Regions from separate parts of the Azospirillum sp. TSH20 genome, predicted to be linked through region 1. Evidence: riboswitches for the same ligand, from Rfam matches in the RefSeq annotation. Region 1 holds a riboswitch; each other region holds the start of a gene.
The links. Region 1 has a riboswitch for thiamine pyrophosphate ahead of TSH20_RS01080 (ABC transporter substrate-binding protein). Riboswitches for the same ligand answer to the same signal wherever they lie in the genome.
Positions count from the first base shown of each region.

Region 2: it holds a riboswitch for thiamine pyrophosphate, as region 1 does, so the genes downstream of both, thiC (phosphomethylpyrimidine synthase ThiC) here and TSH20_RS01080 (ABC transporter substrate-binding protein) in region 1, are expected to answer to the same signal.
Region 3: it holds a riboswitch for thiamine pyrophosphate, as region 1 does, so the genes downstream of both, thiO (glycine oxidase ThiO) here and TSH20_RS01080 (ABC transporter substrate-binding protein) in region 1, are expected to answer to the same signal.
Region 4: it holds a riboswitch for thiamine pyrophosphate, as region 1 does, so the genes downstream of both, TSH20_RS15860 (ABC transporter ATP-binding protein) here and TSH20_RS01080 (ABC transporter substrate-binding protein) in region 1, are expected to answer to the same signal.

Region 1 is NZ_LGQU01000002.1:37,257-44,723, reverse strand. It holds gene TSH20_RS01090 (ATP-binding cassette domain-containing protein) at 1-259, opposite strand, end outside; gene TSH20_RS01085 (branched-chain amino acid ABC transporter permease) at 252-1,124, opposite strand; gene TSH20_RS01080 (ABC transporter substrate-binding protein) at 1,129-2,265, opposite strand; TPP riboswitch at 2,337-2,452, opposite strand; gene TSH20_RS01075 (DMT family transporter) at 2,486-3,400, opposite strand; gene TSH20_RS01070 ((2Fe-2S) ferredoxin domain-containing protein) at 3,524-3,856, opposite strand; gene TSH20_RS01065 (ABC transporter permease) at 4,043-5,185, shown strand; gene TSH20_RS01060 (ABC transporter permease) at 5,189-6,163, shown strand; gene cdd (cytidine deaminase) at 6,168-6,587, shown strand; gene TSH20_RS01050 (purine-nucleoside phosphorylase) at 6,603-7,436, shown strand; gene deoC (deoxyribose-phosphate aldolase) at 7,433-7,467, shown strand, end outside.
Region 2 is NZ_LGQU01000048.1:51,338-58,804, reverse strand. It holds gene TSH20_RS13960 (ribonuclease E/G) at 1-996, shown strand, start outside; gene greB (transcription elongation factor GreB) at 1,099-1,650, shown strand; gene thiC (phosphomethylpyrimidine synthase ThiC) at 1,685-3,424, opposite strand; TPP riboswitch at 3,544-3,677, opposite strand; gene TSH20_RS13945 (CorA family divalent cation transporter) at 3,754-4,740, opposite strand; gene TSH20_RS13940 (hypothetical protein) at 4,796-5,083, opposite strand; gene argB (acetylglutamate kinase) at 5,104-6,003, opposite strand; gene TSH20_RS13930 (cation:proton antiporter) at 6,086-7,375, opposite strand; gene yihA (ribosome biogenesis GTP-binding protein YihA/YsxC) at 7,388-7,467, opposite strand, start outside.
Region 3 is NZ_LGQU01000150.1:4,109-11,575, reverse strand. It holds gene mgtE (magnesium transporter) at 49-1,491, shown strand; TPP riboswitch at 1,578-1,677, shown strand; gene thiO (glycine oxidase ThiO) at 1,669-2,874, shown strand; gene thiS (sulfur carrier protein ThiS) at 2,871-3,077, shown strand; gene TSH20_RS31775 (thiazole synthase) at 3,261-4,061, shown strand; gene TSH20_RS31770 (PaaI family thioesterase) at 4,155-4,598, shown strand; gene TSH20_RS31765 (hypothetical protein) at 4,628-5,086, shown strand; gene TSH20_RS31760 (hypothetical protein) at 5,282-7,453, opposite strand.
Region 4 is NZ_LGQU01000054.1:7,714-15,180, reverse strand. It holds gene TSH20_RS15890 (response regulator) at 1-171, opposite strand, end outside; gene TSH20_RS15885 (hypothetical protein) at 378-1,172, opposite strand; gene TSH20_RS15880 (hypothetical protein) at 1,442-3,106, shown strand; gene TSH20_RS15875 (hypothetical protein) at 3,182-3,736, opposite strand; gene TSH20_RS15870 (hypothetical protein) at 3,733-4,335, opposite strand; gene TSH20_RS15865 (acetoin utilization protein AcuC) at 4,499-5,671, opposite strand; TPP riboswitch at 5,774-5,880, shown strand; gene TSH20_RS15860 (ABC transporter ATP-binding protein) at 5,916-6,647, shown strand; gene TSH20_RS15855 (ABC transporter permease) at 6,644-7,411, shown strand; gene TSH20_RS15850 (ABC transporter substrate-binding protein) at 7,459-7,467, shown strand, end outside.

The DNA.
Region 1 (7,467 bases):
GAAAGGTCGCCTCGAAGCCGAGGCCGTAGCGGCTGCCGAGGATGCCGGTCACATAGGCGCCGACGCCGAAGAAGGCGCCTTGCGCCAGCGACAGCGCACCACCCAGGCCGAAGACGATCTGGAAGCCGAAGGTCGCCAGCGCATACACACCTGCGACGGTCAGGACGCGCAGGCCATAAGGCGAGGCAAAGGCCAGCGCGTAAACCAGCAGGGCGAGGGCGCCGGCGGTGAGAATGACGACCGACCGACGCTCAACCACGGCGGCGCACCGCTTCGCCGAACAGCCCTTGTGGCCGCAGCACCAGAATCGCCAGCAGCGTCAGGTACAAGGCCCCCAGCGCCACCGGGTAGGACAGCACCGACGACACCCCCACCTCGAACAGCGCGATCAGCAGCGCTCCCACCACCGCCCCCGGAACGGACCCCCAGCCCCCCACCGTCACCGCAATGTAGGCCTTCAGGATCAGATCTCCACCCGAGGTCGGCGTGACGAAATATCGGTTGGCCAGCAGCAGCCCCGCCGCCCCGGCGCAGGCCGCGCCGATGGCGAAGGTCACCAGGATCATGGCGGTGACCGGCACTCCGCAGGCGCGCGCCATCTCCGGATCCTGCGCCGTCGCCCGCAGCCGGCGGCCCAACTGCGTGCGGGCAAAAACCCATTGCTGCACCCCGATCAGCAGGGCCGCCACCGCGACGATGGCGAGCGACTGCTCCGGCACCGCCAGCCCGGCGATGTGCAGCGTTTCGTCCCCGAACAGCGGCGGTGCGGCGCGCGGCTCCGGCCCAAACAGGATGGCGGCCCCGTTCTGCAGGATGATGCCGACCGCGATGGTGCTGATGAAGACCGAAACCGGCGGCCGGCGGCGCAGCGGCAGATAGGCGGCCAGGGCCAGCAGCAGACCCAGCGCCGCCATCAGCACCAGCACCACCGGCAGCAGGACGATGCCCGGCAACGGGATCAGCGGCGCCAGCGCCACCGCCAGCAGCCCGCCGGCCATCACGAGGTCGCCCTGGGCGAAATTCACCGCCGAGGTGGCGTTCAGCACCAGCACGAAGCCAAGCGCCACCAGGGCGTAAGCCGCCCCCAGCGCCACCCCGTTGACCAGCAGTTGAAACGCCGCCATCCGCTCACTTCGCCGCGAGCGTCGGGTCGTCGTACCGCTTCACCAGCTTCGGCACGCGGCTGGTCCCGTCATAGCAGACGATGACGGCGGAATGGGCCATGTTGCCCTTGCCGTCGGACTTGTAGGTCATGGCGAGTCCCTTGAAGGTCTCCGCCGACAATGCTTTTCGGATCGCGTCCGGCGTCCGGGCGCCGGCCTTCACCGCCTCCAGCACCATCGTCATGCCGTCATACTGGCCGAGCGCGAAGGCGTCCGGCTCCTTGCCGAAGGCGGTCCGGTAGGCGTCGGTGAAGGCCTTGACCTCCGGCGTATCGCCGGAAATCGGCGAGGCCGCGGTTTCGGCGCAGACGCCCTTCAACTCCGCCGGTTCCAGCAGGGCCGCGGTGCTCGGCTGATGCATGGCGGAACCGGCGACGATCGGCAGGGTCACGCCGCTGGATGCCGCCTGCCGCAGCAGCAGCGCCGTCGGGCCGGAATGCAGATGCAGCACCAGCACGTCCGGCTTGGCGGCCAACGCCTTGGTCAGCACCGGCAGCAGGTCCTTGGCCGCCGGGTCCACCCCCTCCTCGAACACCGGGGTCACGCCCAGCGCCTTGAAGGCGGCGTCGAGATGGGTCTTGCCGCTCTGCCCATAGGCGGTGGTCTGGTAGATGATCGCCGGCTGCCGCTTGCCCAATTCCTCCACCACATAGCGGGCGTGGGCGGACTTGGTCACGGCGTCGCCGGGGAAGAAGCGGAAGACCCAGGGGTTGCCCTGCTCGGTGATCGACGCGGTGCCCGACACGGTGACCAGCGGCAGCTTCAACTCCTGCGCCAGCGGCAGCATCGCCAGCATCTGGGTGCCGAGCATGCTGGCGGCGACCGCCCCGACGGTTCCACTGCCGGCCGCCCGCTCCAGCGCCGTCACCGCCGCCTCGGGCGACGTGCCGGTGTCGACGACTTCCGACACGATGGCGACGCCGGCCGGCGTCTGCTTCAGCGCCAGGACCGCGCCGTTCCGCTGGCTGGTGCCCTCCAGCGACAGGAATCCGGTCAGCGGAACCAGCACCGGGAAGGACAGCGTGTCGTCGGCCCGCGCCGCCGGAGACAGGCAGGAGGTGGCCGCCAGCAGGCCGATCAGAAGGGGAAGTGCGCGCCGCATGACCGAAAACTCCTCAACTCGCGCCGGCAACCGGAGCGACGCGGAGGGGACGGGGCGTTTGCGGCTGATCCGTCGGGTTCCGGTCGGCTCCCTTCGCCGGCATGACCCGGATCAGGTTCGATGGGTGTTGTCTCAGCCCCCGCATCCGCCGATCCGGCGAAAGGCAGGGGCACCCCAGCCGTGAACAGGCGGCGAGAGTGTCGCCGCCGGCCCCATCCTGTCAAGAACCCAGCCGGCGACGCGCCACCAGCGTTTCACGATGCAGGATGTAGAGCCCGCTGCCGATGATGACCATGGCGCCGGCGATCACCGGCGCGGTCGGCAAATCGCCAAACACCAGCCAGCCGAACAGGCTGGCCCAGACCATGCCGGTATATTCGAAGGGCGCCACCACCGCCGGCGGCGCGCGACGGAAGGCCTGGGTCAGCAGCACCTGCGCGCCGGCGCCGATCGCGCCGACCAGCGCCATCAGCCCCAGCGCGAAACCGGTCGGCGCCGTCCACACCGGCACCGCCAGCGCCCCACTGACCACCGTCGTCGTCAGCAGCAGATAGAGCACGATGGACGCGCTGGTCTCCGTCCGCGACAGGCCGCGCACGGCCAGCGCCGCCAGCGCATAGAACAGCGCGGCGCAAAGCCCGACCAGCACCGGCACCAGCGGCGCCCCGGCCGACGGCTGCGCCATCACCACGACGCCGCCGAACCCGATCACCACCGCCGCCCAACGGCGCCAGCCAACGGGCTCCCCCAGCAGCGGGGCAGACAATGCGGTGATGAACAGCGGACCGGCGAAGCTCAGCACATAGACGTCGGCCAGCGGCAGTTCGCGGAACGCATAGAAGAAGCATCCCATCGAGATCAGCCCGGCGAAGGCCCGCCAGACATGTCCCCAGGGCCGTCGCGTCCGCATCGCCGCGATTCCGCCGCCGCGCCACAGCGTGTAGCCGCCCACCAGCAGGAAGGCGACCAGCGAGCGCACGAACATCAGCTGCGGCACCGGGTAATCGGCGGTCAGGAACTTGATGAGCGTGTCCATCGCCGCGAACAGCAGGATCGCACCCAGGAAGCAGCCGACGGCATAGGGGACCGAATCGGCCTCGGCTGGCAGCAGGTCGGCGGTCTCGGCGTCGGTCATGGAGTTGGTTCGGAAGGGCAATGGCGGAGGTTGCCCACATTATGGGCAAACGCTTCTGCGTCCCAATGCCGCAACCGCAGGTCTGGTAGGCGTGGGGTTTTGGAAGTGATGGCTGGCGATGCCTCACCTTGTCAGCACCATCACCAGCCGCTCCACCGGTGCATCGCTCACCAGATGCGACTCGACGATCTCGTCGATGTCCTCCACCGTTTCCGGCCGGTACCAGATGCCCTCCGGATAGACCACCATCAGCGGCCCGGCGGAGCAGAAGCCGAGGCAGCCCGTTATCGCCATGCCGACATCGGCCAGACCCTTCGCCTGGATTTTCTGGTCGAGCCGCTGCCACAGCGGGTGGGCGCCCTTGGCGGCACAGCTGCCGCGCGGATGGCCGGGCGGGCGCTGCTGGGCGCAGCAAAAGACGTGGTGGCGAAAGGTCTGAGGAATGTCGAACGGCATCGGGCATGCTCCATAACCATAAAATTCCTATGGTTTAGAAGCATGCCAGATTGCTGCGCTGCGGCAAGAGTTTTTGAAATCCTTCTAACCCACGGCAGCCGCAGTGATTCCGGCGCGATGAAATGCTTGGTCGGCAGAGCATTGGCGGTTAAGAATCCGCGGCAAGGGGCAATCCAGGAGACGCCGGTGCTGCTGAGCGGATCGGGGAAGGGCCAGCCGGGCGCCGTGCCGGGCTGGGTCGGGTATGCGCTGCTTCCGGTTCTCAACCTCGTCGCGGCCTTCGTGCTGTCGGGGCTGGTGATCCTGGTGATCGGCGAGAATCCGGTCGACGTGCTGTCGCTGCTGCTGTCGGAGGCTCTGGGCTACCCGGAGGCCATCGGCTACACCCTTTATTACACCACCGACTACATCTTCACCGGGCTGGCGGTCGCCATCGCCTTCCATTGCGGGCTGTTCAACATCGGCGGCGAGGGGCAGGCCTATCTCGGCGGGCTCGGCGCCGGGCTGGTGGCGCTGGCGCTGACCGGCTGGCCCTGGCCGGTGGTGGCGCTGCTGGCGGTATTGGCGTCCGCCCTGTTCGGCGCCGCCTGGGCCTTCATCCCAGCCTGGCTGCAGGCCAAGCGCGGCAGCCACATCGTCATCACGACGATCATGTTCAACTTCATCGCCGCGTCGATCATGACCTGGCTGCTGGTGGACGTGCTGATCCGCCCCGGCAGCCAGTCGCCGGAAACCCGCGAGTTCGATCCCGGCGTCTGGCTGCCGTCGATGGACCGGGCGCTGGGCTGGTTCGGCATCACCATCCCGGCCTCGCCGCTGAACCTGTCCTTCCTGTGGGCGCTGGCCTGCTGCTTGCTGTTCCACATCTTCCTGCGCCGGACCCGCTGGGGCTACGAGCTGCGCACGGTGGGCCGGAATGAGCGGGCGGCGGTTTATGCCGGCATCTCGCCTTCGCGGAACATCATCATTGCCATGCTGCTCTCCGGTGCGCTGGCCGGCTTCGTCGGCGTGAACGAGATCCTGGGCGTGCAGCACCGGGTGATCCTGAACTTCACCGGCGGCGTCGGCTTCGTCGGCATCGCCGTGGCGCTGATGGGGCGCAACCACCCGGTCGGGATCATTCTGGCCGCCTTGCTGTTCGGGGTTCTGGCGCAGGGCGGCGGCCAGCTGTCCTTCGACTACCCCACGATCAACCGCGAGCTGGTGATGGTCATCCAGGGTCTGGTCATCCTGTTTGCCGGCGCGATGGAGAACCTGTTCAAGCCACAGGTGGAGGCACTGTTCCGCCGCCGCGGCACCACCGCCACCGCCGATACGGGGAGGGGCTGAGCGATGGAGGACGCGCTTCTCCTGACCTTGCAGCTGCTGGGCGCCACCATCCGGGTGGCGACGCCGCTGGTGCTGGCCGCTTTCGCCGGCATGTATTGCGAGCGGTCGGGCGTGGTCGACATCGGGCTGGAAGGCAAGATGCTGGCCGGCGCCTTCTTCTCCGCCGCCGTCGCGTCGACGACGCTGAACCCCTGGCTGGGGCTGCTGGCCGGCATCGCCGCCGGAGTGGCGCTGGCGCTGGTCCATGGTTTCGCCTGCATCACCCACAACGGCAATCAGGTGGTGTCGGGCATGGCGATCAACATCCTGGTCGCCGGGCTGGCGCCGACGTTGGCCTATGCCTGGTTCCAGCAGGGCGGCCAGACCCCGCTTCTGCCCAATCAGGCGCGCATTCCCGCGGTGGAGTTGCCGGGGGTCGACGCGCTGGCCGGCGTGCCGGTTCTGGGGCCGGTCTACCGCGAATTGCTGAACGGCAACAACGTGCTGATCTGGGTGACGCTGGTCCTGGTGATCGCCACCCAATGGGTGCTTTACCGCTCACGCTTCGGGCTGCGGCTGCGGGCGGTGGGCGAGAATCCGGCGGCGGTCGACACCGCCGGCCTGTCGGTGACGAAGCTGCGCTATCAGGCGCTGCTGGTGACCGGTGCGCTGACGGGGATGGCCGGCTCGTATCTCTCCACCGGCCATGGCGCCGGCTTCGTCCGCGACATGACCGCCGGCAAGGGCTATCTGGCGCTGGCGGCACTGATCTTCGGCAAATGGCGGCCGGGACCGACCCTGTTCGCCTGCCTGCTCTTCGCCTTCACCGACGCGGTGCAGGTGCGCCTGCAGGGGGTGGAACTGCCGGGCATCGGCGTCATCCCGGTGCAGTTCATCCAGATGCTGCCCTATGTGCTGACCGTCCTGCTGCTGGCCGGCTTCGTCGGCAAGGCCATCGCCCCGAAGGCGAGCGGCATCCCCTATGTCAAGGAGCGCTGACGCCATGACCGACCCGGCGGAGCTGTCCCGGATGATCGAAGCGGCCCGTGCCGCGCGCGAGAACGCCCACGCCCCCTATTCCAAATTCAAGGTCGGCGCCGCCATCCTCGGCGAATCGGGGCGCATCTTCGCCGGCTGCAATGTGGAGAATGCCGCCTACCCGCAAGGCCAGTGCGCCGAATCGAGCGCCATCGGCGCCATGGTCACCGCCGGCGACCGCCGCATCCGCGCCATCGTCGTCATGGGCGGCGAGGCGGGGGCGGAGGAAATCTGCACACCCTGCGGCGGCTGCCGCCAGCGCATCCGCGAATTCGCCACGCCGGAAACCCCGATCCACATCTGCGACCCGGCCGGTCTGCGGCGGACCTTTTCGCTGGAGATCCTGTTGCCCGAATCGTTCGGCCCCACCAATTTAGCCTTCTGAGCGGAGTTTCCCGACATGACGGCAGCCCGCGCCGCCGCGGACATCCTTCACCGTGCCTCCGGCCACCGGCCGCGGGTCGGCATCGTGCTGGGTTCCGGCCTGGGCGGCATCGCCGACCGCATCGCCGACGCGGTCGTCATCCCCTACACCGACATTGCCGGCTTCCCCATCCCCAGCGTGTCCGGCCATGCCGGACGGCTGGTCGTTGGGCAGCTCGGCGGGGTCGAGGTCGCCTGCATGCAGGGCCGCGTCCATGCCTATGAAGGCAACGGCTTCGATGCGCTGAAGACCGCAGTGCGGGCGCTGAAACTGGCCGGCTGCGACACGCTGGTGCTGACCGCCGCCGTCGGCTCGCTCCGACTGGAGGTCGGGCCGGGCCGGCTGATGGCGATCAGCGACCATCTGAACCTGCTGGGCGCCAACCCGCTGACCGGCCCGAACGACGAGGCTTTCGGCGAGCGCTTCCCCAGCATGACCGACGCCTGGGATCCGGCTCTGCGCAGCCTCCTGAAGGAGGTGGCGGCCGGCTTGTCCATCGATCTGGCGGAGGGCGTCTATGCCGCCTATCCCGGCCCATCCTTCGAGACGCCGGCCGAGGTGCGGATGATGAAGCTGCTGGGTGCCGACGCGGTCGGCATGTCCACCGTTCCGGAATGCATCATCGCCCGCCATTGCGGCCTGCGGGTCGTCGGCTGCGCCGTCGTCACCAACCTGGGGGTCGGGCTCGGCGACGGGCCGGTCGACCACCACCAGACCCTGACCGCCGCGTCGGCGGCAGCCGCCGACCTGGAGCGCCTGCTGGTCGGTTTTCTCGAACGCCTGCATGAAAAGGACGGGTCCCGGTCATGAAACTGTCTGCCGACCTGCAAAGCGCGCTCGA
Region 2 (7,467 bases), on a different contig from region 1:
GGCCGGGCCGAGGGCGACACCGCCGAGGGCGAGGGCGAGACGGAGGAGACCGAGGAGACCGTTCTGCCGATTGCCGCCGAGGCGATCCCCGGGGCCGCCATCTCCGAACCCGACGCCGACTCGGCTGAAGCCGAAGGCGACGACGAGGATGAGGACGGCGAGGACGAAACCGGCGCCGACGCCGGCGAGCGCAACGGCGAAGGCCGCAAGAAGCGCCGCCGCGGCAAGCGCGGTGGCCGTCGCCGGTCGCGCCGCGAGGGTGCGGAAGGCCTGGAGGGCGGCGAGGAGGCCGGTTCCGAGCAGCCCGCCGTTCCGGTTCAGGCCATTCCGGCCCCGGCCGAGGCGAGCGACCTCGACTGGATCCTGGCTGGCGATACGGCCCCGGCGGTCGAGCAAGCTCCGGTTCCGGTGACCGCCACCGAGCCGGCGGTGACCGCTCCGGCTCCGGCCGAAGCCGCCGCTGCGAAGGCTCCGGCCAAGAAGGCGTCGCGCAAGCGCAAGGCCGCTGCCGAGGCTCCGGCCGAGGCTGCCCCGGTGGCTGCCCCCGTGGCCGCTCCGGCGGTTGCCGAAGCCCCGGCCAAGGGCCGCAAGCGCAAGGCCGCCGCAGCGGTCGAAGCGCCGGTGGAAGCCGCTGCCGAAGCCGCGCCGGCCAAGAAGGCCTCGCGCAAGCGCAAGGCTGCCGCCGAGGCGCCGGTGGAGGCCGCTCCCGTGGCCGCTCCGGCCGCTGCCGAAGCCCCGGCCAAGGGCCGCAAGCGCAAGGCCGCTGCCGCCGCCGAAGCCCCGGCGGAGGTCGCGACCGACAAGGCTCCGGCCAAGAAGGCGTCCCGCAAGCGCAAGACCGCTGCCGAGGCTCCGGCGGAGGCCGCACCGGTCGCCGCCGCTCCGGCTCCGGTGCCCCAGCCCGCTCCGGCCGCCGAGCCCGCCAACGAGCCGGCTCCCGCCGGTGACGAGGACGAGGCAAATGCCAAGCCGCGCCGCGGCTGGTGGAAGCGGTAAGCCCAACGGCCCAACCGGGACCTCTGGAACGGGAAAAGGCGCCGCAAGGCGCCTTTTCCTTTTCCCGGACGTTATCACCCCTGCCACAGGACAGGTCGGACCATGAGCAAGGCCTTCACCCGCGAGAACGACACGCCGGACGACGACGAACTCGACGATCCGGCACCGCTGCCGCAGGGCTTCAAGAACTACATGACCCCGCCCGGCTTCCAACGCATGCAGGAGGAGTTGCGCCACCTGCTGCGGGTGGAGCGGCCGAAGGTGGTGGAGGTGGTGTCCTGGGCCGCCGGCAACGGCGACCGGTCTGAGAATGGCGACTATCTCTATGGCAAGAAGCGCCTGCGCGAGATCGACCGCCGCATCCGCTTCCTGAACAAGCGGCTGGAATCGGCGGTGGTGGTCAATCCGCAGGACCAGAAGAACCGCGAACAGGTCTTCTTCGGCGCCACCGTCACCTATGCCCGCGAGGACGGGTCGGAGAACACCATCACCATCGTCGGCGCCGACGAAGTCGACCCCGACCGCGGCCATGTCAGCTGGATCTCCCCCATCGCCCGCGCCCTGCTGAAAGCGCGGGAAGGCGATCTGGTCGACGTCCGTACGCCAGCGGGGATGGAGCAGGTCGAGGTGCTGGAGATCAGGTACGCGGGATGACGGAGGGGGCAGTAACCTGCCCCCTCCCCCTCCCTCACTCCGCCGCCGGCTGATAGATCTCCCCGCCCGACTCGCGGAACTTCTGCGACATCTCGGCCATGCCGGACTCTGCGGCGTCGCGGATTTCCTGCGTGATCTTCATCGAACAGAATTTCGGTCCGCACATCGAACAGAAATGCGCGGTCTTGGCGCCCTCCGCCGGCAGGGTCTCGTCGTGGTAGGCCATCGCCGTGTCGGGATCGAGCGACAGGGCGAACTGGTCACGCCAGCGGAAGGAGAAGCGGGCACGCGACATGGCGTCGTCGCGCAGCCGCGCCGCCGGGTGGCCCTTGGCGAGGTCGGCGGCATGGGCGGCGATCTTGTAGGCGATGACGCCGGCCTTCACGTCGTCGCGGTCGGGCAGGCCCAGATGCTCCTTCGGCGTGACGTAGCAGAGCATCGCCGTGCCGAACCAGCCAATCATCGCCGCACCGATGGCGCTGGTGATGTGGTCGTAGCCCGGCGCGATGTCGGTCACCAACGGCCCGAGCGTGTAGAAGGGCGCCTCGCCGCACAGTGCCAGTTGCTTCTCCACATTGTGCTTGATCTTGTGCATCGGCACATGGCCCGGCCCCTCGATCATCACCTGCACGTCGCGCGCCCAGGCGATCTTGGTCAGCTCGCCCAGGGTTTCCAGCTCGGCGAACTGGGCGGCATCGTTGGCGTCGGCCTGACTGCCCGGCCGCAGGCCGTCACCCATCGACAGCGCCACGTCATAGGCGCGGCAGATTTCGACAATGTCGGCGAAATGGTCGTAGAGGAAATTCTCGCGGTGATGCGCCAGGCACCATTTGGCGATGATCGAGCCGCCGCGCGAGACGATGCCGGTCACCCGCTTCGCGGTCAGCGGGATGTGGGCCAGCCGCAGGCCGGCATGGATGGTGAAGTAATCGACGCCCTGCTCCGCCTGTTCGATCAGCGTGTCGCGGAACAGCTCCCAGGTCAGATTCTCGGCCTTGCCATTCACCTTCTCCAGCGCCTGATAGATCGGCACGGTGCCGATGGGGACCGGGGAGTTGCGCAGGATCCACTCACGGGTCTGGTGGATGTCGGCGCCGGTGGACAGGTCCATCACGGTGTCGGCGCCCCAGCGGATCGACCAGACCATCTTCTCAACCTCCTCCTCGATCGAGGAGGTCACGGCGGAATTGCCGATGTTGGCGTTGATTTTGGTCAGGAAGTTGCGGCCGATGATCATCGGCTCCGACTCGGGGTGGTTGACGTTGGACGGGATGATCGCCCGCCCGCGCGCCACCTCGTCCCGGACGAATTCCGGGGTGATGAAGTCAGGGATCTCGGCACCAAAATCCTCGCCGTCGCGCCCCGATCCACTGGCGGCCTCCAGCGCTGCGGCGCGGCCCAGATTCTCGCGGACGGCGATGTATTCCATCTCCGCGGTGACGATGCCGGCGCGGGCGTAGGCCATCTGGGTCACTGCCCCGCCGCCCTTGGCGCGCAGCACGCCGCTGTCGGTGGTCTCAACGTCGCCACGCGCCAGGATCCAGTCGCGGCGGTGCTTGGCCAACCCGGCCCGCACGTCGATGGCAACCGACTCGTCGGTGTAAGGGCCGGAGGCGTCATAAACGGTCAGGGGCGGCTCGCCGCCCGACAGCGCGATCTCGCGCAGGGCGACGCGCAGGTCGGGAAAGCGCGTGCCGGACACATGTATTTTCCGCGACGACGGCAGCGGGCCGGTCGAGATGCGGATGGCGTTCTCGTTGAAGTCCTTAGGCATTGGGTTTCTCCGTCGGAGTTGGGCGGACAAACCCGGGACTGCGGACGGAGGTGCGGTATCTTCGTGCAGGCCGTTCCCCGGCATAGCGGGGGCGATGCGGCCGGACGGGGGCGTGGTCGGCCCGTCACGAGGTCCCTCCCTTCGCCGGTATGACCCGGATCAGGTTCGAAGGGTCACCACGCTGCCGGCGACGCTTGGCGCCGTCCGGCCGTTGGTATCTCAGCCCCCTGTCGGGACCCCCCTGGAATGCGCCCATCCTGCCGACGACGGACGCGCCTGTCAAAAGGAAAGCGCCGCGGACGATCCGTCTGCCATATTGTGGAAATGCGCTACATCCAGCGCTTCGACCGCACATAGACCATCGGCAGCAAGGCCGACAGCAGCATCAGCCCCAAGGCGCTGGCATAGCCGAAGGGCGAATGGCTGCCGGGCATGTCGGTGAAGTTCATGCCGCCGATGCTGGCGACCAGGGTCGGCGGATAGAGCAGGACGGTCAGCACCGACACGATCTTGACGATCTCGTTCTGCTCGACATTGATCTGTCCCAACGCTGTATCCAGCGCCAGCGCGACCTTGCCGGCCAGGAAACGGGCATACTGGTCGAGCCCGCGCAGGTCCTGCAGGGTGGTCTTGGCCCAGCGCCGCGTCGCCTTGCCCGAATGCCAGCCGTCGCCGCGCGCCAGAAAGTCGGTCATGCGGGTAAGGCTGGCCAGACTGACCCGCGCCTTGCCGATCAGATGGCCGGCATGGCCGATGCGCTTCAGCGTCTGGGCATCGTCCAGCGTCTCGCCGCGGGAGCGCAGCTTGCGCCCGCGGAAATAGCGGCGGTTCAGCGCATCCAACTCCACCCCGGTCCGCCGCAGCACGACGGAGGTGCGGTCGATCATCCCATCCACCAGCGCCGCCAGAACCAATTCGCCACGGGCGGCCGAGATCTCGCCATGGGTGGCGCGGCGGCGAAAGGCCAGCAGCGCCTGCGGATCGATGTCGTGGATGGTCACCAGCCGCCGCCCGGCCAGCACAAAGCTGACGGTGGCGATGCGCGGCTCGTCGGTGTCGGCCCAGACCAGCGCGGTGACGGTCATGGTCAAGGCGCCGCCGGTCACGCGGAGACGGCTCGACTCCTCGATCTCCGCCATCTGCTCGCGGGTGGGCAGGCCCGTTCCGATCAGCGCCTCCGCCCGCGCCAACTCTTCGGACGTCGGATTGATGAGGTCGAGCCACACGGCGGAGTCGGGCAATGGCGCCGCCTCCTCCGCGGCAGCCTCCCTGACCCAACGCAGCAGACCGCCGTCATTGACGAAGACATGCAGCAAGGCTGTGCTCCTTGCGTCGGTAATCCGCCCCTCTCCCGCCCCGGGAGAGGGCAATTTACGTCAGCCGACCGCCGCGTCGCGGCTTAACGGGTGGCGGCACCTTCTCCCCATTGTCGAGGTCCAGCGCCGCACCCTCGGCCTTCAATGCCTGTTCCAGCTTGCGCCGGAAGGCGCCGCCGTCCCGCTTGGCGTCCAGGAAATGGCCGACCGCCTCCTTCGCCGCGTCGCTGTCGTAGGGAACCTTGCCCAACGCCGCCAGCTTGGCGCGCTCCACCAGCTTCGGGTCCATCTTCTCGCGGATGGCCTTCATCTGGCGGAGCAAATCCTTGCGCAGGTCGGACATCAGTCCCCCTTATTCCGGCGTCAGGCCTTGCCGATCAGGGTGCCGGCGCCGCCCTCGGTGAAGATCTCGAGCAGCAGCGCATGCGGCACGCGGCCATCCAGGATAACAGCGGCGTCGACGCCCTGCTCCACCGCGCCGATGCAGGTCTCGATCTTCGGGATCATGCCGCCCGAGGCGGTGCCGTCGGCGATGGCCTTGTGGGCATCCGCCAGCGACATCTTCTCGATCAGCTTCTTTTCCTTGTCGAGCACGCCGGCGACGTCGGTCAGCAGGAAGAAGCGCGCCGCCTTCACCGCCGCCGCGACCGCACCGGCCGCCGTGTCGGCGTTGATGTTGTAGGTGTCGCCGTTCACGTCGAAGCCGACCGGCGCGATCACCGGGATGATGTCCGACTTGGCGAGGGCCTGCAGAATCTCCGGGTTCACCTTGTAGGGTTCACCGACGAATCCCAGGTCCAGCACCCGTTCGATGTTGCTGTCGGGATCGCGTTGCACGCGCTCCAGCCGGCGGGCGGTGATCAGGTTGCTGTCCTTGCCCGACAGGCCGACGGCGCGGCCGCCGGCGCTGTTGATGGCGGCGACGATCTGCTTGTTGATGGAGCCGGCCAGCACCATCTCGACCACCTCGACCGTCTCCTTGTCGGTGACGCGCAGGCCGTCGATGAAGCTGGACTTGATCTTCAGCCGCTCCAGCATCTGGCCGATCTGCGGCCCACCGCCGTGGACGACCACCGGGTTGATGCCGACCTGCTTCAGCAGCACGATATCGCGCGCGAACAGCTCCGCCAGACCGGCGTCGCCCATGGCGTGGCCGCCGTACTTGATGACGAAGGTGCTCCCGGCATAACGGCGCATGTAGGGCAGCGCTTCGGACAGGGTACGGGCCTTGGCGAGCCACTCGTCACGGGTGGGAGTCTGCACGGGAGGATGCCCTTTGTCGGGATGGAGTGTCGGGTCTCTTTAACGGAAAGGCCGGCCGGTTGCCTAGGGGGCAATTTAACGGTCACATACCCCCACGCCTGCCTCCCGCGGTCGCCGCCGCGGTACAGCCGGCCGGACGCCACAATCCGGCCAGCCGCGTCATCGGCTGCGTCAGCGCGGTGACCGCCACCGCCATCAGCACCATCGCAGAGAAACAGGGACCGGACAGTACGCCGGCCTCCAACAGAACGGTCAGCACGATCACCTCCATCAGCCCCTTGCACGGCATCAGCGTGCCGAGCCTGAGCGCGTCCGGCCAGGACTCGCCGGTCCAGCGGGCGGGCAGCGTGGTGCCGGCCATCTTACCGGCGAACGTGGCGAGGCTGGCGAGCGCAAAGACCGTCCATTGCGCCGGGTCGTCCAGCGTCAAATTCACCTTCAACCCGGTCAGCGTGAAGAAGAAGGGCAGCAGGATCAGCGTGGCGAAATGCTCCAGCCGGTCGAGGATGGCGGCCGCATAGCGGCGCGGCATGGCGCTGCCTGCGATGAAGGCGCCCAGGATGTAATGCAGTCCGATCAGTTCGGTCACCGCCGCCGAAGCCAGCAGCGCCGCACAGGTCACCACCACCGCGGTATCGCCCATCCGCCCATCCGGCGCCACCCGCTCCAGCAGACGGTCCAGCAGCGGGCGCACGACCAGGACCGTCGCCCCGACATAGGCGAAGCCAAGCAGCCCGACTTTCGCGACCGCCCAGGGATCGCCGCCGCCATCGGCCGTGGACCATGCCAGAACCGCGGTGATCAGCAGCCAAAGCAGCGCGTCGTTCACCGCGGCATAGCCCAGCGCCAGACGCCCGACCCGGTCGCCGAGCAAATCCATCTCGCGCAGGATGGCCCCCAGCACCGGCAGAGCGGTGACGCCGACGCAGATGCCGAAGCCGGCGGCGAACAGGCCGGGAGTCGCATGCGGTCCGGTCATGCCGGGAAAGGCGCCGGCCAGCCACCAGCCCAAGGCGCCGCCCAACAGGGTCGGCACCAGCATGCTGGACAGCGCCACGGTGGCGAAGGCCCCTCCCCGCCCGCGGAACTCGGCGGGATCGAGATGCAGGCCGGTGAGGAAGGCAAAGAAAACGACGGCCATCAGGGCCAGACCGGACAGCGGCGCCAGTGCCGTCGGCGCGAACAGAACGCCCCACAAATCCGGCGCCAGCCGGCCGAGCAGCGACGGCCCCAGCGCCACCCCGAACAGGATCTGGATGACCACCATCGGGGCGATGTGGCGCCCGCCGCCGAGCCGCCACAGCAGAAACGGCCCGGCGATCAGCAGCAGGGCCTGCATCAGGAACAGCAGCGCGGGGGAAATGCCACCCACCGCCGCCGGCCCTTATTCGGCGGCCAGGGCGAGCGCCGCGAGGCTGGCGCGCAGCTCGGCGATGCCGGTGCCCTTCTCCGAACTGGTGACAT
Region 3 (7,467 bases), on a different contig from region 1:
CCCGGCTCAGGCATGCGGGGGATGCATCGTCGAAGGGAGGGTGCCGGCATGCACACCGATCCCCACACGCCGGATCTGCGGCCGGACGGCGCTGCCCACGCCCACGCCCAAGCCCGCCCGCATGCGGGTCCCGAGGCGGACGACGAACGTCCCTACGGCGTCGAGCCGGAGTTCGTGGAAGAGATCGTCGGCCTGCTGCGCGCCCGTGAACGCGAGGCCGTGCTGGCGCGGCTGGACGGGCTGCATGCCGCCGACATCGCCGACCTGATCGAACAGGCGGAGCCGGCCGAACGCGCCGACCTGATCGACCTGCTTCCCGCCGCGCTGGACGGCGAGGTGCTGTCCTACCTGAACCCCGATCTCCGCGAAGCGCTGATCGAACGGTTCGAGCCGCAGGAGCTGGCCGCCGCCGTCGCCGACCTCGACACCGACGACGCGGTGGAACTGATCGAGGATCTGGACGCCGAGACGCGCGCGCAGATCCTGGCGAACCTGCCCGACGCCGAACGCGCCCTGGTGCAGGAGAACCTGACCTACGACGAGGACAGCGCCGGCCGCATGATGCAGCGAGAGCTGGTCGCGGTGCCGGAATTCTGGACGGTCGGCAAGACCATCGACTTCGTGCGTGCGGCGACCGACACGCTGCCGGAGGATTTCTACGACATCTTCATCGTCGACCCGATGCACCGGGTGGTGGGGGCGGTGCCGCTGTCGCGCCTGCTGCGCCAGCGCCGTGCCGTGCGCATCGCCGATCTGGTGACCGGCGAGGTCGACTCCATCCCCGCCACCATGGAACGGGCGGAGGTGGCGAACCTGTTCCGCCAATATGCGCTGGTCTCCGCGCCGGTGGTCGATGCCGCCGGCCGGCTGATCGGCGTCATCACCGTCGACGACGTCGTCCGCATCATCGACGAGGAGGCGGAGGACGATCTGCGCAAGCTGAGCGGGTCGGGCGACACCGGCGTGTTCAGCGGCATCGCCGACATTGCCCGCAGCCGTGTCGGCTGGCTGACCATCAACCTCGCCACCGCCTTCCTGGCGTCCGGCGTCATCTCGCTGTTCGAGGGCACCATCGAGCAGATCGTGGCGCTGGCGGTGCTGATGCCGATCGTCGCCTCGATGGGCGGCAATGCCGGCACCCAGACGCTGACCGTCGTCGTCCGCGCGCTGGCGACGCACGACCTGTCGTCGGCCAATGCGCTGCGCGTGGTGGGCAAGGAACTGCTGGTCGGGTTGATCAACGGCGGCATCTTCGCGGTGATGGTCGGTGCGATCGCGCTGGTCTGGTACGGCCCGCTGATCGGCATCGTCATCGGGCTCGCCATGATCATCAATCTGGTCGTGGCGGGGCTGAGCGGTGCGCTGATCCCGCTGGGGCTGGAGAAGCTCGGCGTCGATCCGGCGGTGTCGAGCGCGGTGTTCCTGACGACGGTGACGGACGTCGTCGGCTTCCTGGCCTTCCTGGGACTGGCGTCGGTGTTTTTGTTGTAGGGGGCTCTTGATATGGGGGCGGCGGCCTCGCCGGCGGGAAGAACCGATTCCGCTTGTGGGGCCAGCGAAACATTGGCATAAGGCAAGCCATAGGCCTGGGGTGCCGTGCGGTGGTCGCGCGGCTGAGAACACACCCATCGAACCTGTCTGGGTAATTCCAGCGAAGGGAGCCGCCGCATGATCCATGCGCCAAAGTCATCTCCATTTTCGGCACATCCATCTTCCGTCTCCGGAATCCGTCCGTCCGCTGCCGGTCCATCCGTCGCCATCATCGGTGCCGGCTGCATCGGTCTCGCCATCGCCTGGAGGCTGGCGTCGGCCGGCTGCCGCGTCGATCTGTTCGAGCGGGGAGAGGCCGGGCGCGGCGCCACCCATGCCGCCGGCGGCATGCTGGCCGCCTGCGTCGAAACCGAACCGGGCGAGGAGGGGCTGCTGCCGCTGACCCGCGCCTCGCAGGCGCTGTGGCCGGACTTCGCCCGCGATCTTGAAGCCGCGAGCGGCATGGCGGTCGATCTGCGCAGCGAAGGCACCATGGTCATCGCGCTCAACGCTGACGATGCCGCCAAGGTCCGTTTCCTGCACGGTTTCCAGCGCGACCTGGGCCTGCCGGTGGAGTGGCTGAGCGGGGCCGAGGTGCGGCGGCGCGAACCCTTCCTGCAACCGGGCGTCGCCGGTGCCCTGTTCTGTGCCGGCGACCATCAGGTCGACAACCGCAAGGTCGCGGCCGCCCTGCGCCGCGCCGCTCTGGCCGCCGGTGCCCGCCTGCACGAACAGTGCGGCGAGGTGGCGCTGGCGGTGGAGGGCGGTCGCGCCGTGGGTGTGCGGGTTGCTGCAACATTGCACCGGGCCGACCGGGTGGTTCTGGCTGCCGGGGCATGGTCGGCCGGAGTGCCGGGACTGCCGCCCGCCGCCATGCCGCCGGTGCGGCCGGTGAAAGGGCAGATGGTCTGCCTGCGGATGGACCAGCGACTGCCGCTGCTGCGCCATGTGGTGTGGACGCCCGGCACCTACCTGATCCCGCGGCTGGACGGCCGGCTGCTGATCGGCGCGACGACGGAGGAGCGCGGCTTCGATGACCGTCTGACCGCCGGCGGGCAGTTCGCCCTGCTGGAGGGGGCATGGCGGGCGCTGCCCGGCATCGCCGAACTGCCGATCGAGGAGGCCTGGGTTGGGTTCCGCCCCGGCAGCCGCGACGATGCGCCGATCCTGGGCGACAGCGGCATTCCCGGCCTGATCCACGCCACCGGCCACCACCGCAACGGCATCCTGCTGACTCCGGTGACCGCCGACGGCATCGCCCGGCTGGTGCTGACCGGCGAGACCGACCCGCTGCTGCGCCCCTTCGCCGCCGACCGCTTCGTTGCGGCGGGAGCGGCGGCATGAGCGCCATCCGCATCAATGGCCGCGAAGAGCCGCTTTCCGCCGCGTCGCTGGCCGAGCTTCTGGCTGGTCGCGGCATCGCCGAGGGTGCGCAGGGGGTCGCCGTCGCGCTGAACGGCGCCGTCGTCCCCCGCCGCCGCTGGCCCGAAACCCGGCTCCAGCCCGGCGACAGCCTGGAAATCGTCCGCCCGATCCAAGGCGGCTGACCTTCCTACACCTCCCTCTCCCGCCCCGGGAGAGGGAAGGGGCCCAAGCGCAGCTTGGGAAGGGTGAGGGGTGGGGCAAGGATCAAAATCCAAGTTCGGACATCCCCTCACCCTCCCCACGCCTTCGGCGCGGGTCCCCTCCCTCTCCCGGGGCGGGAGAGGGCCTTCTAAAAGGCACTCCCCATGTCCCAATCCGACATCCTCACCATTGCTGGGCGCAACCTCGGGTCGCGCCTCTTCCTAGGCACCGCCGGCTATCCGAATCAGCAGGTGATGCTCGACGCGCTGGCGGCCAGCGGCAGCGAGCTGGTCACGCTGGCGATCCGGCGCATCAGCCTGGACGGCTATTCGGAAAGCCTCGTCGACGTGCTGGCCCGTGCCACTGCCGGGCGGCCGACCGGCCCGGTCGGGCTGCTGCCCAACACCGCCGGCTGCATGACCGCCAAGGAAGCCGTTCTGACCGCCCAGCTGTCGCGCGAGGCGCTCGATACGCCCTGGATCAAGCTGGAGGTCATCGGCGACCGCGAACTGCTCTATCCCGATGTGGAGGAACTGCTGCGCGCGACGGAGGAACTGGTCAATGACGGCTTCGTCGTGCTGCCTTATTGCAACGACGACCCCGTGACCTGCCGCAAGCTGGCCGATCTCGGCGCGGCGGCGGTGATGCCGCTGGGCGCCTTCATCGGCTCGGGCATGGGCATCCGCAACCCGCACGCCATCGAGACGATCTGCGCCCGCAGCCCCGTGCCGGTGGTGCTGGACGCCGGCATCGGCACCGCATCCGACGCCGCTCTGGCGATGGAGCTGGGCTGCGCCGCCGTGCTGCTGAACACGGCGGTGTCGAAGGCGCGCGATCCGGTGCGAATGGCGGCGGCGATGCGCGACGCGGTCAGCGCCGGCCGCGCCGCTTATCTGGCCGGCCGCATGCCGATGCGCGCCCATGCCGAACCGTCCAGCCCGCAGATGGGCCTGATCGGCAGCTGAGATCGGCAGCTGACCTATGGGGATACGGGCTTGATCCGGCGGGGCGGCTGTCGCAGGCTGTCCCGCGACGTCCCCTTGCCGGAGTGCTTCGCCTTGGCCGACACCTTCGTTCCCCGCGACCCCGACTGGAAGGCGCGCTGTCTCGCCTCCTTCGAACAGCAGCCGATCTGCCGGACTCTCGGCATCGAGTTGACGGCGGTCGAGCCGGGATTCTGCGAGATGCGGCTGCCGTTCCGCCCCGAGCTGACGCAGCAGCACGGCTTCTTCCATGCCGGCATGGTCAGCACGCTGGCCGACAATGCCGGCGGCTATGCCGCCTACAGCCTGATGCCGGCGGGCGCCGAAGTTCTGGCGGTGGAGTTCAAGATCAACCTGATGGCGCCGGCCAAGGGCGACGTCATGATCGCCCGCGCCCGTGTGGTGAAGCCGGGGCGCACCCTGACGATCACCCAGGTCGAGGTGTCGATGCTGGACGGCGGCGCGGAGAAGGATTGCGCCCTGATGCAGCAGACCGCCATCTGTATGTTGCCGAAGTGACGGTTCAACCGGTTCGAAAGGGTTCTCCGATGCTCTCTGCACGCCTGCTACCTGCCGCCCTTCTGCTGGCCGGCGGTTTCGCCGTACTGGCCGCCGCCCCGGCGGAGGCCAAGGATCCGCCATCCTGCGCCGCCATCTCCTTCCGCGCTCTGCCCGGCGGCGCGCCGGACGGCGAACAGGATGCCGGTCTCTACAAGTCGCGCTTCGGCAAGATCGAGGTGAAGGCCGACGTCAAGGGCGGGCAGGCGACCAACTATTATATGGTGCTGAACGGCAAGAAGGTGGACGGCCCGGCCACCCCGCCGAAGATGTCGGACGCCTGCCTGAAGTCCAAGCACGTCAAGCTGCCCTTCGCCAAGCAGCCGCAGGGCACCTGCACCGGCAGCCGCTTCCGCGTCGTCGTCGACCGCTCCAGCGGCAAGCCGGTCGCCGCCTTCTTCGGCCTGCAGGGCGAGGATTGGGCCTATTGCAGCGCGACGACGCTGTAGGAGTTAGACCCCCACCGAACCTCCCCCGCTCTCAGCGGACCCACGGTCCGCCTGCCGAGTCAGCACAAAGCGAAGCTTTGTGCGAGAGCTGGGCGGGGGAGGGACTGCCGCCACTCTCCCGCATCAGCACTTGTTCCCTCCCCCGCCCAGCGGGGGAGGGTTAGGGTGGGGGCATCGTCAGCCGACACCCCCCCCTCAGATCGCCAAAGCCTTCACCCGCTCGCGCAGCGTCTGCCGCGCCGCTTCCGCCTCGTTGCGGGCGGTGCCCAAGTCCCGCGCCAGCGCGTCCAGGCGGTTCTCCGCCTCCGCCATCTTGGCAAGCGTCCGCTTGTGCAGGTCGCTGCCCGCCGGCAGGGCCTTCAGGTTCTCGCGCAGGCGGTCCTGGTCGGCGATGCGCTCCGTCCGCTCGCGCTCCAACTCGGCGATGCGACGCTCCTTCTCGGCGACGGCGGCGCGCAGACCGGCCAGCGTGGTCAGCGCCTGACGAACCTCCGCCGGCAATTCGGGGGCGGAGGCGCGGGCGGCGATCTGGTCGGCGGTCAGGTCGGTCAGGACGATCCGCTCCTGCCGCGGCCGTTCCAGCGTGGCGGTCAGCGTCACCGTCTTGCCGGCCGGCACCGCCAGCGGCAGACGATAGGCGGTGGCGGTCGCCTCCGGCTTGCCGTTCGCCGGTTCGGCCAGGTCCCAGCCGGGACGGCGCGGATGCTCGATCACGACATCGCGGTCGGCGTCCGGGGCACCGGCCACCGTATAGGTCGTGCTCTGCCGGTCGATCACCGACAGGGTCAGCACACCGTCGGCGATGGTGGCGCGGGACAGCCGGCGGCTCGGCTTCTCCTCGCGGTCGACGGTCACTGCCTGATCGACGGCGAAGGACAGCAGCCGGCTCTCGCCCGCCGGCAGGGTCGCCATCCGGGCATCGCCGACATAAGCGCTGTTCGCCGAGCCTCTGTCATAGAAGGTCAGCAGCCCCGGCGGCAGGGCGGTGTCGCCGTCGTTGCGCAGCCGCAGGGAGGCCAGCGGGTGGCGGGCGTCGGTGGCCGGCTGGTAGAGCGCCACCCGCTCCACCGGCAGGGTGCTCGCGGCGATCGGCATCATCAGCGTCCCGCCATTCGGCACGCTGACCGGCTGCGGGTAATGGAACAGCACCTGGGCGCCCTCCGCCGCACCGGCCTCGGCACCCTGCACCGCGGCCATCGCCGGCGTTCCCGCGGCGCTGCCGTAGGGGGCGACCTTCGCCAGCGCTTCACCCATCGGCGCCGGAGCCGGCGCGCCGGGCATCGGCGCCGGAGCGGCCATGGCCGTGGCGGGCGGCGCCCCGGCACGCGAGGCCTCCGACTGCGACCGCATCGCCGGGCGGGCGTCGTTCAGCGTCACCGCTCCCTCGTCGGCGCTGGGCAGCACGCGGCCGAGCACCTCCACCGGCACCTCCGGCCGCTCGACGAAATAGGGGGTGTAGAGCGCCTGGCGCAGGGTCACCGGGTTGCCCGACACCACCGTCAGGTCGACTCCGCGCCAATCCTCGCCGCTCAGATTCTCCAGCACCGCCCAGCCCTGCAGTGCGCCGTTGCCCTTATCCGCCTGCCCGTTTTGCCCCTGCCCGTTTTGCCCCTGTCCGTTTTGGCCTTGTCCGGTGCCGAGGCTGAGCCGATAGGTCGCCTTCCACAGCGGCATCTCCGCGACAAAGCCGACCCGGACCCGCCGCTCGCCGGCCGCCTGCCCATCCTGCGGCGCCCGGCTGTGGACGGTCAGCCGCCGCCGCTCGCGCCGGGCGTTCTCCGCCACCGCCGACAGCGCGCGGTCGATCTGCGCCTGCACCGCCGGATCCGTGAAGCGCAGCGCGTCGGCCTCCTCCAGCACCAGCTGGCGCAGTCCCTCGGCCGTCATCAGCGTCACGCGGTGGCGCGTGGTGGTGGCGCCGTCGTTCCCCGGCAGCCGCACCGTCTCCTCCGTCACCGACATCAGCCGGCCGGTCAATTGGCGGGAGCCGCCGGTCGTCACCTCCGCCCCGCGCATCGCATTCAGCAATGCGGCGGGAGAGGTGAGGTCGTCGGCCGAGAAGGGCAGCTCGCGGAAGGCGGTGTCCAGCGGTTCGGCTCCCGGCAGGGCGATGGTGCCGACCCCGCCCTTGTCGTCATAGACGACGATGCTCTTCAGCACGTCGTCGACCTGATCGCGCCGCACCTCCAGCGACAGGTCGGCGTCGCCGCTCACCGTCGCCTCATATTCGAAATAGCCGACGCCGCCGGTGGACAGCAGGACCCGCGTCAGCGCCAGCTGCCCGCCGGCCGGCCCGCCTGTCGCGGCAAGCGCCGCCGGGGCCGCCATCAGCAGGGCAGTGGAGGCGAGAAGGATGGCGCGGGTCATGATGGGTCTCTCCG
Region 4 (7,467 bases), on a different contig from region 1:
GACCTCCGTCCGCGCGACGCCGCAGACGGTGTGGCCCAGGTCCGCCACCAGGACGGACAATGCGTCGGAAACGGCGTCGTCATGTTCAAGCACCAGCACGCGAAGCGGCTGCCCGGGCGAACGGACGCGCTGGGACATATTCTGCTTGGCGATGGAGTCGATCCTGAGCATGTGACCGACCTCGGGCGTTCCCAGTGTTGCGGAATAAGCGGCGAATTTTGGTAAATTTTTCTTTACTGATAGGCCGTTTGTACTAGAACCAACCCGAATTTGCAAGCTCTATCGTTCAGATCCTGACCTTTTGCGCACCGATGTGCACGAGAGTCATCGACCCGAGTCGCGACCCGGCCAATAAGTCTCCAGCCATCGAAAAAGGGTCAACGCCCTGCCGGACCGAGCCAGTCGATACCGCCCGGGGTGCGCTGCCCTCCGCCGCTTGCACGCACCGTCGCGGCGCGCGAAGGCGGCGGCGGCGGCGCCGGTTCACCAGCCAGCCAGGATGCGTGTCGCTCTGACACAGGCGCCTCTGGCTTGGCCTCCTCTGCCACAGGGACCTCGGGCTTTGCTCGCGTCCGGGCGCCCGCCGGTGCAGTCAGGAAGGGCTCCGGGACCGGTACGGGCGAAAGAGGCTCCGGCGGGTGCGGTGCGGCCAGCGCCTGCTGCCCCGCGCGAGCCGGCGGGCTGGTCGGACGCGGCGGCTGCGAATCGAGCGGAACCGGGGCCGGATCCACGTCCATCCCCCCGTCGGCGCTGTCCGATCGGTGGTCGGCATGATCGTCCCAAACGGTTGCAGCCGGCTGTCGCAGGCGCGGCGCATCGGCGGCGCCCAGCCAGGACGGGCGTTCGTCGTCCGCCAGCGGTCCGGTCTGGGTGTTGAGATGCCGCGCCTGCTCGCGAATATCCAACAGGGTGGTGACCGCCAACTGCAGCAGCGGGGCCAGAACCATGGGGTCGGCCATTTCCGCCGCGCTCAGCGCGGCGAAGCGGTCGCGCACGATTTCGACCGCGTGTTCCACGCCGTCGCGCAGGGCGCCGGCCTCATGCGCCAGCCGCTCCAAATCCTCGCGCAGGGCGGAGATTTCGCATGCCTGCCGCAACTCGTGGAAGCCGATACCCGCTCCCAGGAGAGGCGCGGATCGCCGGTCCCGTGATGAACCAAAATCGTGAGGCATCGTGGCCTTACCCCGGTTCCAATCCCAGCCCGATGAAGGCGCCCGGCCGGCATGATGCGACGGTGCCCCCGTATGGCAACCCGCGCAACCGACGGCCGGTTCCAAAAGCCGACATGATGGCGCGAACTGCCGGAACCTCGGCGAAGTTGCACCAGTCACGGCCCGCCCCTGATCGGGCAACGATGTTTAGCGCCGTTGATGTCGTTTGGAAACCGTTTGCGCGTGATGGCCGCTTGTACTATTTTTTCGGCCCCAGGGGAATGGAATCCTTGCGATCCAACATCCAGGCGCTTCCCCGCCGCCATTTCATCTTGCCGGAATCCCATACGGTGTCGATCGACCGCTCGGAACTTGAACGGCTCCTTGCCGATCGCCCGGCAGGCAACCGCAGCGCCATGCAGGCGGTGCGCGAGAGCTACGCCGACATCGGGCTGATGCGTGAACGCGGCCTGTCCTGGGCCGAGATCTCCGATCTGCTGGCGAAGCTGGGCGTGACCGCCCGCGACAACCAGCCGATTTCGCCCGTCACCCTGCGCTCCGCCTTCTTCCTTGTCGGGAACGAGGGGCGCGGCGAGGCTGCCGACGACCATGCCGGCGCCTCCGTTATGCCGGCGGAGACGCTGGCTGCCGTCCACGAAGCCGCGCTGTCCGCCGGTTTGAACGACGCGGAGGAGGACGAAGCAGCCGACTCCGATGCGGAAGCTGTGGACGAGGCGCCGGTGTCGGCTTCCGAACCGGAACCTGTGGCGGAGGCTGCAGAGGAAGCGGTTCAGGACGCCGTCGCGGATACCGTGGCGGTGGATGAACCGGTAATGGAAGAGCCCGAGCCGGCTGGATCAGAGCCCGACGTCGCCGCATCTGCACCGCAGGCGGACGAGACCGAACCCGCCTCCCCCGCACCGGAGGACCTGCTCGCCCCGGCGATCCCGATTGCCGAGGATGGGCCGGCGGAGGAAGGCAGCGCCGACGACAGCGCGACGCAAGACGCCTCTTCCGACTCCAAGATCTCCAGGCCGGAACCACAGCCGGCCTCCAACCAGACCCCCGCGGCGGCTGCGCGGGACACCGGTTCGCCGGCGTCTCCGCCTGTGCCTCCCACGACGACCCAAGACGAATCAACGAACGCATACTGGAAAGGCGATCGCATGCTGGGCACGATCTTCGTCCTCAATGACCGCGGCGGCGTCGGCAAGACGCTGCTGTCCCATCACCTGATGGCGACTGCCATGCTGGAAGGCCTGCAACTGAAGGTCGTCGAGTACGAGGTGAACGAGCGTCTCGCCCGCCTGTTCGGCCCGGACGTGGTCGAACATCGCCGCATCACCCAGGACTTCATGAACATGATGGGGTCGGGCGACGGCTTCTACGAGTTCTGGGATCTGATCGGTCCGGAACTGCAGCGCGGCGGCCGTCTGTACGACTTCGGCGGCAACATCTCGCAGTGGTTCTTCAACTGGGCCGAGGTGTCGGGCTTCGACTATTACGTCGGCGACGGCGAACGGCTGACCTTCATGGTTCCGGTGACCGTCGACCTCGCCTCGCTCTCCACCGGCATGACGACGCTGGAGCGGGTGGCGACCATCGCCCCGAAGGCCAAGCGCGTCCTCGTCGAAAACGGCTTCTCCGGCCCCTTCTCGCAGCTTGAGGACAGCCAGTACGCCCGCCGCAAGGCCGAGATGGTGGAGCGCGAGGGCCTGCAGGTCATCTCCATGCAGCCCTGCACCGCTCCGGCCTGGGCGCGCCTGACCGGCCACCGGCTGGATCAGGTTGCGACGATGACCCGCGAGGATCTGGTGAAGCTGGGCATGACCCCGCCGGTCGCCTCCCGCTCGCTGATCATCATCCACGAATGGCTGCGCAACATGCGTCAGGCGCTGTCGCCCTACCTGCACGACGCCTTCCGCCAGACCCCGGCCACCGCCAAGGCGCGCTGAGGCTGGCCCGACAGGTCAGGTTGTTCTTGTTTCCGGAAGCCCTTCTCCCACCCAGGGAGAAGGGCTTTTCCGTCTCTACGCCGCGCTGCGGGCGGCACTGGGGCTGTAGAGGTCTTCCTTGACCGGTGCCACCGACCGCACCTGATAGCCGGGACGTGCGCTGAACCGGCGGTTGGCGCGTTCGGCCGCCTCGCGGTCTGATTCCGCCCACACCAGATAATTGCGCCCGCGTGCCCATTCAACCGCCAGCGGGTGGGTGGCGTCGATCTCGCCGATCTGCTGGTTCACCACGGTCACCAGCCATTCCTTGTCGCCGGGATTGCGCCGGTCGGTCAGCACCAGGATCTGCGGGCGGCGCTTTGACTGCGCTTCGGTCAGTCGCTGCTGCACCTCGACCTGCTTCTTGCGCAGTTCCACGATGTCCCGCGTCAGCTCCTCGATCTCGGCATGGAGGTTTTCCTCCTCGCGGTGCAGGCGGTGGATGGTGGCGTCCAGCTTGTCCAGCCTGTTGCGCACGCCGCGCACGCGCTGGCGCGCCTGCGACACCCGCTGTTCCACGGTCATCAGCACATTGCCGAGCCAGGCGCCGATCGCGACGATCGCCAGGACGATGATGAAGTTGATCATCATGTCGCGGCACCGGCCTTGGCGCGAGCGGTGGCGGGCGGCACCGGCACGCCCCCCTTGCCGCCGGTCCTCGCGTCCCCCCGCATGAAGGTCTTCTGGAACCCCAGCTTGAAGGGGAAGGCGACGTCGCACATCTGCTTCGCCTCGTCGAAACTGGAGGCCCAGACCTCCGCCACGTTGGCGCAGCGCCAGATCGGGTTCACGGGCCCGCGGTCGCCGGCGGCCCTTGCGGCGGCCGACGCCTTTTCCTGGGTGACGGTGGCGACGAACTTCATCAGGCCGGCCTGCGGGTCACCGACCTCATGCACGAACATCGGCGGCTGCTCGGCCAGCTCGCGGATCTGCTTTTCCGCCTTGCGGATGTCGCTTTCCAGCCGGTTGCGGTCGGATGACTGGCTGTTGCGGCGCTGAACCAGCTGGTTGACCCGGTTCTGAAGCTCCTGCGATTCCGCATGCAGCACATAGACGCGGTTCTCGATCTGCTCCAGACCGCTGCTCTTTTCCATGATGTTCGGCAGGAAATCCTTCAGCATCATGGCGACCGGGACAGCGGCCAGCATGATGATGACGATGGCGATCAGGAACAGGGTCGTGTTCGACATCCGCCCGCCCGTTCTCCTACCAAAGCCCGGCCCAAGGCCGGATCATCCGACGCGGAAGCTGCACCGGCGCAGTGGAATGAGGATCACCGAACAATCCAGGTCCGTCAACGAATCGTCACGGCTTGGTTCGAAATTCGACCCAAATGAAACGATTTGCTGCGGTTCAGGACAGCGCCATCTCCGCCACCCGTTTCACCGTGTCGCGCACCGGGCCCGGCCGGCGTTCGTCGCCCAGCGTGGTGAACCAGTGTTCCGGCGGATTGCGGCCGGCGGCGCGGCTCCAGGTCAGGGCGCGCAACACCGCCTCCGCCTCCGCCGTCGGCTTGATCGCGGGGTCGATGCCGTTCATCACCGCCCAGATCCCTGCCCAGCAGCGCCCGACCGACCAGGGGTTATAGCCGCCGCCGCCCACCACCAGCACCCGCGGCGCCAGCGGCAGCAGGGCCGCCACCGCATCCCACAGCGCGCGGTTGGACAGCTCCAGCCGGCTCAGCGGGTCTTCGGCCAGCGCGTCGGCGCCGGTCTGGATCACCATTGCCTGCGGACGGAAGGCACGGGCCAGCGGCAGCACCGCCGCCTCCATCACATGCTCCATCTCGCTGTCGTTGAAGCCCGGCGGCACCGGCAGGTTGCGGGCCATGCCGCCAGCGCGATCCTCCGCCTTGCCGGTGTAGGGCCAGCGACCATCCTCGTGGATGGAGATCGTCAGAACCCGATCGTCGTCGACGAAGGCCTCCTCCACCCCATCGCCATGGTGGGCGTCCAGATCGACGTAGAGCACCCTCTCCAGCCCATGGTCCAGCAGTTCCAGGATGCCCAGCACCGGCGCGTTGAAATAGCAGAAGCCGCTGGCCCGGTCGCGCCGCGCATGGTGGGTCCCCGCCGCCGGCGCATACACCAGACCGGCCGGCCGGTCGCCCAGGATCCGGGCTGCCTGCAGCGCCGATCCGCTGCTGTGGGCGGGCCGCCGGTACATCTCGGCGAAGATCGGGTTCTCCAGCTTGCCGAGATTGTGGCGGGCGGCGGTGGCTTCATCCACCCGCTGTTCCGCTTCCGCCCGCTTCAGCGCCGCGATGTAATCGGCGGTATGGAAGCGTGCCAGTTCCCGTTCGCTCGCCACATGGGTGTCGAGATAGACCTCGTCCGGCAGCCAGCCCATGGCGCGGCTGAGGTCGATGGCGGTCGAGACGCGCGGGATCGCCAGCGGATGTTTCGGCCCATAGGTCGAGCCGCGATAGATCTCGCCGCCGATGAACAGCGGGGTGCGAAAGGGCGTGGTCAGGGCTGGCACTCCATGATGCCCGCCAGAAACTAGGCGCGGCCACGCTCCGGTCAAGCGCCCGCTTCCACTGGCCGGCATCCACCTACCGGCTTCCACGGGCCGGAACTCCGATCCGGCAATGCTTGCGGTCGCGGATCGTCCGCGCCTATAGTCGCCGCCTTCACTGGGGGGAGCCGATGGGCGGCTGAGAGGTCCTGTTGCGGGACGACCCCTGGAACCTGATCCGGTTCATGCCGGCGTAGGGATCAGTGATGCGGGACCGCACCCACTCCTTTTCCGCCAGAACGACATGCTTGCGATGACGCCGCTTTCGGTGACGATCTCGCGCGCCCGGCTGACCTATGGCGGCACGCTGCTGTTCTCCGACCTGACGCTGGAGCTGCCGGCCGGCCGGACCACCTGCCTGCTGGGACCGAGCGGCGTCGGCAAGACCACCCTGCTGCGCATTCTTGCCGGGCTCGCCGAACCGGAACCGCCGACGCAAGTCGTTACCGGCGATGGAGAGCCGCTGGCCGGCCGCATCGCCTACATGGCGCAGCAGGACCTTCTGCTGCCCTGGCTGACCGTCCTCGACAATGTCCTGCTCGGCGACCGGCTGCGCCATCGCCGGCCCGGCCCGGCGCGGGTGGAGCAGGCCCGCGTATTGCTGGACCGCGTCGGTCTGGCGGGGCGGGAACGCGACCGCCCCGCCGCCCTGTCCGGCGGGCAACGGCAGCGGGTGGCGCTGGCCCGCACGCTGATGGAGGACAAGCCACTGGTCCTGATGGACGAGCCCTTCTCCGCGCTTGACGCCATCACCCGGCTGCGGCTGCAGGAGACGGCGGCGGAGACATTGGCCGGCCGCACCGTCCTGATGGTCACCCACGACCCGCTGGAGGCGCTGCGCATCGGCGACCGCCTGCATGTGATGACCGGCCGTCCCGCCGTGATGGGGCCGGCGCTGGAGCCGTCGGGCCCGGTGCCGCGCCGTGTCGACGATCCTGGCCTGCTGGCCCATCAGGCCGAGCTGCTGCGGAGGCTGGCGGAATGAAGGCGCTGCTGCGCGCCCTGGTCACCCTGCTGGTGCTGGTCGCCGGCTGGCAGGCGCTGGTCTGGGCCACCGGCCTGCCGCGTTACCTGCTGCCCAGCCCACTGGCGGTGGCCGACGCGATGCAGAGGCAGGCGCCCCTGTTGCTGACCCACGGCCTGACCACCCTGTCGGAGATCCTGATCGGGCTGGTGGCCGGCGTGGCGCTGGGCGGTGTCAGTGCCCTTCTGCTGGCGCGCTTCCGCACCGCGCGGCGCTGGCTGATGCCGCTGCTGCTGGTCAGTCAGGCGATTCCGGTCTTCGCCCTGGCGCCGCTGCTGGTCCTGTGGCTGGGCTACGGCATGGCCTCCAAAATCGCCATGGCGGTGCTGGTCATCTATTTCCCGGTGACGACCGCGCTGTTCGACGGGCTGCGGCGCACCGATCCCGGCTGGCTCGACCTTGCCCGCACCATGGGAGCCTCCCCCGCCGCCATCCTGTGGAGCATCCGCCTGCCGGCCGCCCTGCCCGCCTTCTGGTCCGGCGTGCGTGTCGCCGCCGCGGTGGCGCCGATCGGCGCGGTGATCGGCGAATGGGTGGGGTCGTCCTCCGGCCTCGGCTACCTCATGCTGCACGCCAACGCCCGCATGCAGATCGACCTTCTGTTCGCCGCCGTGCTGGTGCTGGGGCTGTTCGCGGTGACGCTGTACGCCGCCGTCGATGCGCTGGCCCGCCGCGCGCTGCCCTGGCAACCCGATACCCAACCTGCCGACGACGCCAACCCTTAAGCCGCCAACCCTCGAAGGGGGAGAGACACCCGATGAAGCACCTGCCGATGAAACAC